2 regions of the Arthrobacter zhaoguopingii genome follow, and region 1 is predicted to be linked to the other one. Evidence: predicted binding sites of a transcription regulator. Region 1 holds the regulator's gene; the other holds the start of a gene.

What was found. The regulator HspR, encoded in region 1, represses chaperone genes until heat shock. The targets are predictions, from matches to a motif close to AAGTTGAGTCNNNNNGACTCAACTT.
Region 2: GVV77_RS06620 (Hsp20/alpha crystallin family protein) is a predicted target of HspR. The motif match lies at 5,040-5,064, and genes of this name have one in related genera.

Annotation. Positions count from the first base shown of each region.
Region 1 is NZ_WIAE01000015.1:41,907-48,154, reverse strand. It holds gene trmB (tRNA (guanosine(46)-N7)-methyltransferase TrmB) at 1-754, shown strand, start outside; gene GVV77_RS15780 (UBP-type zinc finger domain-containing protein) at 888-1,235, opposite strand; gene GVV77_RS15775 (hypothetical protein) at 1,434-1,634, shown strand; gene GVV77_RS15770 (SDR family NAD(P)-dependent oxidoreductase) at 1,676-2,356, opposite strand; gene GVV77_RS15765 (DUF5655 domain-containing protein) at 2,408-2,977, shown strand; gene GVV77_RS15760 (PspA/IM30 family protein) at 2,949-3,647, opposite strand; gene GVV77_RS15755 (hypothetical protein) at 3,688-4,251, opposite strand; gene GVV77_RS15750 (heat shock protein transcriptional repressor HspR) at 4,367-4,789, opposite strand; gene GVV77_RS15745 (DnaJ C-terminal domain-containing protein) at 4,834-5,811, opposite strand; gene GVV77_RS15740 (nucleotide exchange factor GrpE) at 5,981-6,248, opposite strand, start outside.
Region 2 is NZ_WIAE01000004.1:86,087-92,334, reverse strand. It holds gene GVV77_RS06645 (LysR family transcriptional regulator substrate-binding protein) at 1-410, shown strand, start outside; gene GVV77_RS06640 (GAF and ANTAR domain-containing protein) at 607-1,341, opposite strand; gene GVV77_RS06635 (SRPBCC family protein) at 1,809-2,360, shown strand; gene pstS (phosphate ABC transporter substrate-binding protein PstS) at 2,445-3,566, opposite strand; gene GVV77_RS06625 (SDR family oxidoreductase) at 3,599-4,396, opposite strand; gene GVV77_RS06620 (Hsp20/alpha crystallin family protein) at 4,518-4,982, opposite strand; tRNA gene GVV77_RS06615 (tRNA-Val) at 5,309-5,382, opposite strand; gene GVV77_RS06610 (haloacid dehalogenase type II) at 5,624-6,248, shown strand, end outside.

The DNA.
Region 1 (6,248 bases):
GCGCGTGTCCGCCGACACGTCGGTGGACCCGGAGTACCGGTTCGACGCGACCGCTGCCTTCGGCCGGCACGCCCCGCTCGTGGTGGAGGTCGGCTCCGGGCTCGGTGAGGCGATCACCCATGCGGCCGAGCTGAACCCGGACCGCAACTTCCTGGCCTTAGAGGTGTACCGCCCCGGGCTTGCCCAGACGATGCTGCGGATCAGCCAGAAAGGCCTGACCAACGTCCGGGTGGCCCAGGTCAACGCCCCCGAGGCCCTGGCGGGAATGCTCGAGCCGGCCTCGCTCAGCGAACTCTGGGTCTACTTCCCGGACCCCTGGCACAAGGTGCGCCACCGGAAGCGGCGCCTGGTGAAGGAAAGCTTCGTCGAGCTCGCCGCCCGGGTGCTTGAACCCGGGGGACTGTTCCGGCTGGCCACCGACTGGTCCGACTACGCCGTGCAGATGCGCTCGGCCCTCAACGCCTCGCCGATGTTCGGCAACCTCCACGCCGGCGAGCGCACCGGAAAGATGAGCCCCCTCACCCAGGTATGGGAGAGCGGTGTGGAATCGGTGGTCGGCGGCGCCCCGGTCCGTGAAGGCAAAGACCCCGTCAGCACCGGCAACACCGGAATCAACGAGGGCACCGACACCCTGGGCGGCTGGGCTCCGCGGTTCGAGGGCCGCCCGCTGACCAGCTTCGAGAACAAGGCGCTCGAGGCCGGACGCATGGTCTTTGACCTCACCTACCGCCGCACGGACCTGCCCACCGGGTAGGTCCGCATTGCGGCACCGCCCGGAGCGCGTCCCTGCAGCGGTTCAGTGCAGCGGTTCAGTGGAGCGGTTCAGTGCAGCGGTTCAGTGGAGCGGTTCAGTGGAGCGGTTCAGTGGAGCGGTTCAGTGGAGCGGTTCAGTGGAGCTTTGTGACCCAGTCGCGGGGAACAGCCCCTGCCGGCCCCGGCGAGCCCTGCTTCAACGGGCGGTGCTGGGGCGGCGCAAGCTTCATTCCCTGCGTGTAGGAACCGGTCTCATAGTTCCAGAACCAGTCCTCACCCGGCTCGAAGGAGGCGATGATGGGATGGCCGGACTCCGCCGAATGCCGGCTCGCATGCTGGCTCGGCGAGGAGTCGCAGCACCCGATGTGCCCGCACTGGGCGCACCGCCGCAGGTGCAGCCACCACCCCTGACTGCCGAGGCACTCGACGCAGCCGGTGCCCGAGGGCGCCGCCGTGGGAACGATCCCTGTCGCTTCGCTCATTCGCTGGATCCTTTCCGAGTCCGGCCGGGCAGCTTCGTGCGGCGGACCGCCGCCGTCGTTCTGTTCTACACCGAGCCGGCGGTGGAGGCCAGAGTCCCTGCCCGTATGACGCCAAGGCCGCCGGCGTAACGATCCGCGCATCCTTTAGCGAGCTGGGCCTCGAACATACATCCAGGTCAGCCCTTTCACCCTGTCGCCGTGGATACTCCCGACCCTGTCCCGGCCGCCCGTGACCCTGCGGGAAAGGATGACTTCGCCCCGACGGCGGTGGGCATGCAGGAGGCGATCGCATCCTGCGACATCTCGACCGCCCGCAGCGCCGAGCATTACTCCTTCCTGGCGTTCAGCCTGATGTCGTCCCCGAACACCCGGTCCGTCAACATCAAGGTCGTGGCATGAGCCGCTGGCCGGCCTTCGACACCGCATCCGGGTCCGGCGGCTCAGAACGCCGTAGAGGCCAAGTCCTTCTCGCCGTCCACCATGGCAGCGATGATGCGCTCGGCGACGGCCTGCGGATCCTTGCCCTGCGGCAGCCGCGGGGCGGTGCCCGCGAGGGTCCGTTCGGTCAGGCCGGTCTCCGTGTGCGGGGGGCGCACATCCAGCACCCGGGATCCCTGGCGGCGCAGTTCGAGGCTGAGTGCCTTGCCGTAGGCGCTCAGTGCCGCCTTGGTGGCGGAGTAGGCGGCCATGCCCGCGGTGGGCCGCTCGGCGACGACGGCGCTGAGCTGGACGACGACGGAGTCTTCGGCCAGCCGCGGCGCCAGCTGGCGCATCAGGCGCATGTACCCGAGCAGGTTCACCAGCATCAGCTCATCCAGGGTGTCGTCGTCGACCTCCACGGCCGGCCCGAAGGCGACGACGCCGGCGGCGAAGATGATGCCGTTCAGCTCCCGTCCGTAGGCGGCCGCCGCGATATCCGAGGGTGCGCTGAGCCGGCCGAGGTCGGCCGCGACGGTGCCGGCAGCGGCACCGCCCAACTCGCCGGCAAGGGCGGCCAGCTTGGCCTCCGACCGTCCACTCAGGGTCAGGAGGGCTCCCCGGGCGGCAAGGCCGCGCGCGAGCGCTGATCCCAGCACTCCGGTGGCACCGACGACAAGGAAGTGGGATCCGTTCAGCTCCATGCGGCGAGTGTACCAACGCAGGGTTGAGGGCGGTCCGGCTACGCTGGGGCAATGGGCGAGATTAAGACCTGGCAGGCGATGGCCGACACGAATGCGGAACGGCTCCAGCGCACCACGGGCCGCAGCGTTGAGGAGTGGGTGGAGGCCGCCCGCGGCGCCGGCGTCGACTCCCGGGCGGCGCTCGCGGCCTGGCTGAAAGCCCAGGGGGTGACCGGCTACAGCCTGATGAGCGTGGACTGGGCGATGTTCGGCTACCCGGATTTCATCCTTCGATCCGGAGACGAACTGTACGAGGGCCAGTACGCGGACCGGCAGGCGCTGCGGCCCATCGGGGACCGGCTCCTCGCCTGGGCACTCGACACCGACGGCGTCGAGGTGCAGATGCGCAAGACCTACATCTCACTGCAGACGGCGCGCCGGAAGTTCGCGCAGGTCACCCCGGCGACGAAGTCCGCCGTCGACGTGTTCCTGCGCTTCGCCCGCCCGAACGATCCGCGCGCCGAGCCGGCGCGGGCGGCCAAGGACGATCCGTTCCGCTGGCGGATCCGCCTGAAGACAGTCGACGATATTGACGACGCGGTGCTGCAGGCCCTTACTGCGGCCCGGGACGAAAGCCTCTAGCCCGCTGTTCCTTGAGCCGGGCCAGCTCAAGGCGCGCAGCGGAGTCGGCCTCGAGCTCCTCGAACGCCTCCTGGACCCGCTGTGAGGAAGGATCCGACCAGGCCAGTTCCTCACGGGCGGCGGCGAGTGCCTGCAGGCGGCGCACCTCCCGCTCGGCTTCCCGGGCGGCGAGCTCCCCGCCCCCGATCGGGCCCGCCGAGGCGCGCAGTGCCTCCTGGGCCCGCACCGAGGCCTCGGCCGCGGCCTGCTGGGCCAGCAGGGCCTGGTGCCGGAGCCAGCTGTCGGACATCCGTTCCTCAAGCCGTGCGACGTCGGCGGCGAGCCGCCGGGCCTGAACGTCGATCTCCTGAAGCTGCCCGCTGAGGGTCTGCAGGTGCTTCGCGGCACCCAGCTGGGCTCGCAGGGCTTCCCGGGCGGCGTTGTCATCGCCACGGGCGACCGCGGCGGCGGCGTGCGCCTCGAAGTGGCGCACCCGCGCGGCAGCCTCGCCGGCCAGGATTTCGAGGCGGCGCCGGTGCGCGGCGACATCGGCGGCTCCCCGCCGTGCCTGATCCAGGGCTGCGTGCTGCGCCCGCTGTGCGTTGGCTGCGGTCACCCGAGGGTCCTCGACGGGCTGGGCGGCGGCCTTGTTGGCGCGGACGATCCGCGAGATGCGCCGGGAAAGGGACATCGCTGCCCTGCCGGGGCCTAGGAGCGGCGGAGCGGCGCCGTCATGACGCCCTCCGGACCCCGTAGGCGGTAAGCCATGAATGCATGGCGCTGATCTCCATGGTCAGCCGGGCGCCGCTGCGTTCCAGCTCGAGCCGGTCCATGGAGCCTGAACCCCGCAGCAGGCAGCGCCGGAGGTCAACCGAGAGTCCCTCAAGGGAGCGCACATGGCGGGCGAGGTCCGCCGTCAGTTCCCGTTTCAGGGCCCGGTTCGGCTCCCGGTCGGCCATGCGCAGGTGGTCTCCGACGGAGGCGGCGGCCCGTTCGAGCTCTTCGGCGGCGGCGGGCAGGTTGCCCACCGGCCAGCCGCGCTGCACGGCCTCGGCGAGGGCCCGCCGGTTGGCCTGGTTGGAGCGGCGGAGCTCCAGGGCCAGCCGGGCCGGCTCCCGCACGGTCCGGTCCATGGCGAGGGAGTGAAGGGTCAGGACGCCGTTGTCGGCCGCGCGCCGCATCAGTCCTGAACGCCGGATCCGCCGGACGGCCAGCCAGAGCAGCGCGGTGGAGGTCAGGCCCATGATGAGCAGGATGATGCCGAACACCATCAGCAGCTGAAGAAATCCGTCCATCAGTACAGGGTCCTCGGGGAGCGGGAGCGGGAGCGGAGCATGCCTCTAGTGTGCCCTGCGGGTGCGGCGATTTCCAGATTTTGGCCGCTGAAATCCACCGGGCCGTGCCGTCCGCTCAGTTGCGGGCGATGTCCGGGCGCCAGACCATGACGGCCTGGCTGCGGGCCCGCGGGCGCTGGCCCCGGGCCAAGGTGACGACGTCGCCGGCCAGCCCGGCGGCGAACACCCGGCTGGGATCGGGCTGACCGCGGCGCTGCGCCAGTTCGGAGCTGAGTTCCCGGACCCTCTGCTGCAGCGCCGACACCTGGTTCTCGAGTTCGAGGATGCGGCGGATCCCTTCGAGGGAAACCCCTTCGTGGGATAGCCGCTGGATCTCGCGGAGGGTGCTGACGTCCTTCTGGGAGTACCGCCGGGCGCGCCCGGGAGCCCGGCTCGGTGTGACGAGGCCGAGCCGGTCGTACTGGCGCAGCGTCTGCGGGTGCATGTCGGCCAGCTCGGCGGCGACCGAGATGACATAGATCGGCATCTGACTATCCATGATGGTCTCCTTCCGGGTGCCGCGTGCGGGGGACGGGTGTGCGGTTAGAGCCGGGCCTTGGCCGCCAGGCCCGCGCGGGGGTTGGCGTCGGCGGTCGCGGCGGCGAACGCCTCAACCGCGGCGGCGGCCTCCTTGGAGAGGTTCTGGGGCACCACGACGTCGATGGTCACAAGCAGGTCCCCGGTCACCTTCGGCGTGGACACCCCGCGGCCCTTGAGCCTCAGCGTCCTGCCCGAGGGGGTACCCGGCGGGACCTTCATCTTGACCAGGTCGCCGGTGATGGTCGGCACTTCGATCTGCGCGCCGAGTGCGGCCTCAGGGAAGGTCACGGGCACGTGGACCTTGATGTTGTCGCCGTCGCGCTGGAAGAGCGGATGATCCTTGACGTTCACCGTGACCATGAGGTCGCCGCTGCCCGCCGGCCCCGACTGGCCGCGTCCGCGCACCCGCACCTTCTGGCCGTCCTTGATGCCGGCCGGGATGCGGACGTCGATGACCTCCCCGGAGGGCTCGCGCAGTCCAATGGTGGTGCCCTTGATGGACCCGGCGAAGGAGATGGTGGTGCTGGCGGTGCGGTCGGCGCCCTTGCGCGGCGGCGCGTCGAAGCCACCGCCGAACCCGCCGCCGCCGCCGAAGAGGTCGGCGAACTCGGGCGGGAGGTTGCTGTAGCTGTTGCCGCCGCGGGTGCGGGGCCCGGCGCTCTGGCCGAAGAGGTTTCCGAAGATGTCCTCGAAGCCGGCGCTGCCGCCTGGCGCCCCGGCGCCGGCGGCGGTGAAGCGGGCGCCGCCGCCCATGGCGCGGATGGCGTCGTACTGCTGGCGCTGCTCGGAGTCGGACAGCACGGAGTACGCCTCGGAGACGTCCTTGAACATGCGTTCGGACCCGGCGTCGCCCTGGTTCTGGTCAGGGTGGTGCTTGCGGGCGAGTTTGCGGTACGCCTTTTTGATGTCGGCGTCGGTCGCGTCCTTGGAGACACCGAGGATCTTGTAAAAATCCTTATCGACCCAATCCTGACTAGCCAATTGGAGTCTCCTTTCACTGCTTCTTAACGATGTAGGGAACAGTACCTGCAGGAGGCACTGCCGACGCTGGCCGGGTTCCCGGGGAAGGCGGCTTTAATACTTCCGGCGAGCTCTGCGAGCGGGAAGTTTCGTTGCCGCCGTCCGGGGACCCGGCCAGCATTGACGGAGCTTACTCCGGTACTGCGACGATCACTTGCGCCGCCCGCAGCACGCGGTCGCCCTTGCGGTAGCCGGCGCGGAGTACCTGGCTGACGCTGTCGGCCTGAACGTCCGCGCTGGGCTGCTGGATGAGCGCCTCGTGGATGTTCGGGTCGAACGCCACGCCGGTCTCGTCGATGCGGGTCAGCTCGTACGCCTTGAGGGCGTTTTCGAACTTGCCAGCGATCGCCGCGAACGGTCCGTCGGCAAGGTCGCCGTGCTGGCGCGCGGCGTCGATG
Region 2 (6,248 bases), on a different contig from region 1:
CCGTGGAGGTGGCGGCATCGGGAGCCGGCGTCGTGGTGCTTCCGATGTCCCTGGCCCGGCTGCACGCCCGCCGGGACGCGGTGCACCGGCCGGTGCCCGAACTCCCGGGAACCACGATCGGCATCGCCTGGCTTGAAGGGAACGACTCGCAGGACGTCGAGGAGTTCATCGGGATCGTGCGCGGCAGGACCGAACGCAGTTCGCGCCAGCCCTCGGCCGCGGACGGGCCGCGGAAAAGTGCGCCGCAGAAGGCATCGGCGCGGAAGGCGGCCCAGCAAGGGTCAAAGAAGCAGGCCGCACCGTCCGGCGCGAAACGCTCCGGCGCCAAGCCCGAGCCCCGGAAGGGCTCCGGGAAAGCAGGAAAGCCAGGCTCGGGGACACCCCAGAACCGGCGGGGCCGGCGCCGCTGAACCCCTTCCGCGCTAGCCGGCCCGGACCGGTCCCGCGAGTTTGTAGGTAACCACGTTCTGGGCCCTGCGGAGGGTGGTGAGCTGCAGTTTCAGCGGGGCCAGGGAAGAAGATTTCCGCGAGTTTGTAGGTAACCACGTTTTGGGCCCTGCGGAGGGTGGTGAGCTGCAGTTTCAGCGAAGGCGCGGCCGCTTCCGCTCAGGCCTCGAAGTGCGTCTCGGGCTCGCCCTGGCCGATTGATGCCACCACGGAAGCGGCGATGTCGCGGACCTTCCGGTTGCGGCTGCTTGAGACCGACTTGAGGATGTTGAAGGCCTCCTGCTGGCTGCAGCGGTTCTGGGCCATGATGATCCCGATGGCGATATCGATGGCGGTGCGGGATTTCATCGCGGCCTTGAGGTTCGACACCGAGTCGCTGTGCTGGGCCAGGCGGACCGAGAGCATCAGCGCCTTGGAGGTTTGGCGGACAAATCCCTCGGCGGTGCGGATCGACTCCTCGTCGAAGCCTGCGTTCTGCATGGAGTACACGTTCAGCGCCGCCATCGTTCCCGCTTCGAGGTCGAAGGGCACTCCAAGGATCGACTGGACGCCGTGCTGCGAGATGTCGGAGAGGTAGTCGGGCCACCGTTCGTCGGTGGCCACGTCGGCAACATGGACGGTCCGGTGCTCGACGCAGGCGGTCAGGCACGGCCCGTCCGTGTGGCGGTACTGGATCTCGTCGAGCGCCTTGGCCTCGGGGCTGCTGCTGGCCACGGTGCCCGCCCGCCTGCTCCGGAGAAGGGTGACTCCGCAGAGCACCCCGCCGGTGCGGTCAAACAACTGGTTGGCCGAAAACGCCGCGAATTCGTTGAGGAATTCTTCGACATCGTCGGTTTCGAGGATGAGTTCCTGAAGGTAGTCGGTGGGTGTTTGCCCAGCAACCCGGTCGGCCATGATCTCTGGTCCTGTTTCGTTCGGTCGTCCCAGGTGGAGCATCAGCCGCTGGCGCACCCCAGGAATTCAGGGACCGATGCACAAACTCCGGAAGTGTTCGTGATCGGCCTTCTGCTAGACCGTCTAACTAGCCTACACACTATAAAATTGTGGTTTTGTCGAAGGCAGCCGCCGGGTACCCGCCCTGCGGCGGTGTGCCCGGCCCGGATGGCGGCCGTTGCCGACTCGAGCATGCGGACCACGCGGTTAATGGTCTGCTGCGTCGAGATGAGCCCGGCCGGGAACTGGTCGATCGACGTGTTTGAGGCCACTGTGGCGCTGCGGCCGTCGGGCACCGCGCATTAGCCAAATCCAACGGATCTGCATATCCTAAGCGTACTTATTGTTTTGATTATCTTGCGAATCACGTTGAGTCCAAGCCGGCCGCGGACAGCGGTCCCGGCCCCACCCCCAAGGAGGAACGCGTTATGGCAACAGTCCAGGAATCGATTGAAGTTTCGGTACCGGTCAGCACGGCCTACAACCAGTGGACACAGTTCGAAACCTTCCCCAAGTTCATGGGCGGCGTCGACTCGGTGACCCAGCTTTCCGCCACCTCCACCCACTGGGTGACAAGCATCGGCGGCGTGAAGCGGGAGTTCGATGCCGAGATCACCGAGCAGCACCCCGATGAGCGGGTGGCGTGGAAGAGCACCGACGGAGAATCCCATGCCGGTGTGGTGACCTTCCACCGGATCGATGACAACACCACCCGGTTGATGGTGCAGCTCGACTGGCACCCCGAGACCTTCAGCGAGAAGATCGGCTCGGTGGTCAACGCCGACAAGCGCCAGGTGAAGGCCGACCTCAAGCGGTTCAAGGAGTTCATCGAGAAGAGCGGCGGTGAGAGCGGCGCATGGCGCGGCGACATCAGCGCGCCCTCGAGCGGAGTCAGCTCGGAGGCATCGCCGGCCAATGGTGACCTTCCGGACCTGTCCCTCGACGACCCGGAGTCGGGCGGACCTCGCGCCGGACAGTAGGCGCAGAGCCGGCGCACGGACGACGACGGCGGGGCACCAACCGGTGCCCCGCCGTCGTTCTGCCCGGCCCCCGGGAAGGCGCTGTCAGCTCTTCGCCACGGTGATCCCGGCGATCGACTTCATGGCCCGGCGGGAGAGCTCGGCCGAGAGCGGGGCGCTCTTCGCGGCCTCGGCCGCCTCCTGCTGGCCATCCTCGCTCACCGCATACGCGCCGAAGGCCTTGGCCACCTCGGCTGACTGTTCGTTCTCATAGCTCGAGCAGTAGATGTGGTAGGACACCAGCACGAGGGGATACGTCCCCGCGGCCGTCGTCGTGCGGTCAAGTTCGAGGGACATGTCGTAGTCGGGGCGGCCGGGAACCATCGAGGCGAGGTCGACGGCGGCCGCGGCGGCTTCGGCGCTGACAGGCACGTACTCGCTGCCCACGCGCAGGTTCACCCGTCCAAGAGGCGGTCCGACGGCCGAGTCATCGGCGTAGGTCACGGCACCCTCGGTGCCCGAGACGGTGCTGACCACCCCGGAGTTGCCCTTGGAGTTCTCCCCGCCGATGCTTCCGGGCCAGGTTCCGTCGGGTTCATCGGTCCAGATCTCGGGCACCACGGCGTGGAGGTAGTCGGTGAAGTTCTCGGTGGTTCCGGAGTCATCTGACCTGCTGACCGGGGCGATGCGCGTCCCGGGCAGGTCGACCCCAGGGTTCTGCAAGGCGATCTCCGGGTCGTTCCAGACGGCGATCTCACCGCGGAAGATCTTGGCGATGGCCGCCGCGTCGAGGTTCAGCTCAGTGATGCCCGGGAGGTTGAAGGCGATGCTGATGGGGGAGACGTAGGCGGGAATGTTGAAGGCGCCGCCCGGCCCGCACGCCTCTGCGGATTCGGCGAGCTCCTCGTCGCTGAGGTAGGCGTCGGAGCCGGCGAAGGTCACCGCCCCGGCCAGGAGCGCTCCGCGCCCGGCGCCGGAACCATCGGGGGAGTACTGCACCTGAGCGCGTGGATTGACGGTGGCGAAGGCCGCCCGCCAGGCCTCCATGGCAGGTCCCTGCGCCGATGAGCCGGCGCCGGTGATGGCCCCCTGGAGCTTCGAGTCGGCGTTGCGTGCCGCTGATTCCTGCTCCGGGCCCAGGGGATAGTCAGACCCGCAGGCGGCGAGCGTTACGCCGAGGAGAACGGCGGAGAGGGCTGCGGTGAGGCGGGGAGGTACAGGTTTCACCGGGTCAACGTTACAGGCCCGGATGCGGCTTCTCAGAGCGAGCGCCATGCCCCGCTGGTGAGGTGCGACCCTGCCTGCGGGCCCATCAGGAGCATCCCGCCATCCACGACGAACGATGCTCCGTTGACGTAGCTTGCGGCCGGTGAGGCGAGGAAGGCGATGACCGCGGCGACCTCCTTCGCGTCGCCGGGACGGCCCACCGGAATGCCCGGCCGGTCAACGGTTCGGGGATCCACGTCTTCGGCATCGTTCATGGGGGTCGAGATCTCCCCGGGCAGTACGGCGTTGGCCGTGATGCCCTGGTCTGCCAGCTCGAGGGCGATGGTCCGCACCAGCCCGCCCAGCCCGTGCTTGGAGGCGTCGTACGCCGCGGAACCGACCCGGGGCTGCTCCTGGTGCACGCTGGTGACCGCGATGATGCGCCCGCCCCGGCCGGCCTTGACCATTCGGGCCGCCGCCCGCTGGATGCAGACGAACGCCCCGTCGAGGTTCGCGGCGAGGGTGCCGCGCCAGGTATCCCAGTCGGTCTCGAGGAACAGGGTGCCGCCCTTGACCCCGGCGTTGTTGACGAAGACGTCCACGCCGCCGAGCTCCTCGGCCATCGCGTCGACCACGTCGCCGCAGGCAGGGGCGTCGGTGGTGTCGAGCCCGGCGACGACGGCCTTCCGCCCAAGGGCGCGCACTCCGCGGGCGGTCTCCTCCGCCCCCTCCGAGTCCGAGTGCCAGGTGATGCCGACGTCGAGGCCGGCCTCGGCCAGGGCCAGCGCGGTGGCCCTGCCGATTCCCGAATCGGATCCCGTGACGATGGCGGTGGCGGGAGAGAAATCCATCCCGCCATCCTTTCCGCAGGTGATGGTGTTGGCAAGGGAATCCGCTGGCTGAAAAGGCGAAGGCCGGGACGGACGCTCGGTGCGCCCGGCCCGGCCCGGGAAGGGGAGAGCCCTGCGGCTCCTAGGCTTCGACGGTCTTCTGCCCGGATCCGCCCTCAACGGACTCGCCCTTGACGGCCTCGGAATCGGTTCCCGACATGACCTCGATCTTCCGCGGCTTCGCCCGCTCGGTCACGGGGATGTTGACGCTCAGCACGCCGTTCTCGTAACGGGCCGAGATGGCCTCGATGTCAATCCCCTGACCGAGGTTGAGCTGGCGGAGGAAGGATCCGCTCTCGCGCTCGCGGGTCAGCCACTTGACCCCTTCGGCGCCGCGCAGGGTGCGCTCGGCCCGGATGGTGAGCAGCTGGCCGTCGACGTCAATATCGACGGAGCCCGGATCGATGCCCGGAAGGTCGGCGGTCAGGATGTAGTGGTCGCCCTCGCGGTACAGGTCCATGGGCATCAGGCGCAGCCCTTGCCGGGGATCCAGCAGCGCGCCGGCGACGCGGTCCAATTCCCGGAACGGGTCGAACTTCATGGCCATTTGAAAACAACTCCTTCGCACAACGGCCACCGACGGTGGTGGTTATTTCATCTACCAGAGTTGAGCGGGTTCCGCTCAACCTGCAGTTAAATTAGCACTCTCAAGAGGAGAGTGCCAAGTGGTGCGCCAACTTTTTTGAGGTTCGTTCGGGCCGAAGAGGAAAGGCCGGATACGGCCGGCGGGCCGGCCGTGCCAGGGAAGGGAACCCGTCGCAGGAAGGGCCTAAAGGGTGAAGCCCTCCCCCCCCGTGCAAGGGAAGGGAAGCCGTCGCAGGAGGGGCTTAAAGAAAAGCAGCCCTCCCGCAAGGATTGCGGGAGGGCGCAGAGTGCCTGCGCGGGGCCTCGATCCCCGGGCCTTCCGCGTGTGAAGCGGATGCTCTACCAGACTGAGCTACACAGGCAGATGGTTCTCCAATAGCTTAGGGCATTTCCCGCCCGCTCCAAACCCGACCTCCGGGGCGCGGACGGGGGCAGGTAAGCAGGGAGGCGCAGGCGGTGCTCCACGGCGGACTGTTCCCAGTGGCCGTCGGCGGAACTAGGCTTCCCCCAGCGGTTTGCGCCGCGGACGCCCAACGAACCGGAGAGCCGATGCACACCATGGAACCCGCCAGCTCCTGCCCGATCGACGGAGGGTAGGGCGCCATGCGCCCCTCGGTGCTTGTCTTCGATGTCAATGAAACCCTTTCGGACCTCTCACCCATGGCCGGGCACTTCGCCGGGATCGGCTGCTCGGACGGAACCTCCCGGTTGTGGTTCGCATCCCTGCTGCGGGACGGATTCGCGCTGACCGCAGCAGGCATCAACCCCCGTTTCACCGACGTGGCCGAGGATGCCCTCCGGTCCGTGCTGGCCGGGCAGCCCGTCAACCGGAGCGTCGACGACGCCGTGGCGCTGCTGCTTGACCGGTTCCGGAACCTCGGCGTCCACGAGGACGTCATCCCCGGCATCGAAGCGCTGACCGACAGCGGCCACCGCCTCATCACTCTGACCAACGGCGCGGCGGCCATCGCCGAAGGGCTCGCGCAGCGCGCCGGAATCGAGGGCAGTTTCGAGAAGTTCCTCTCGGTGGAGGATGCCCCGCTCTGGAAACCCGCACCCTCGGCGTACGGTTATGCAGCCGGTGCCTGCGGCACCGGGGTCGAGGACATGATGCTGATCGCCTCCCATCCCTGGGACATCGATGGGGCAGCGCGGGCGGGCATGCGGACCGCTTGGCTGAACCGCAACGGCTCACCTTACCCCTCGTCCTTTCGCCGTCCCGATCTGG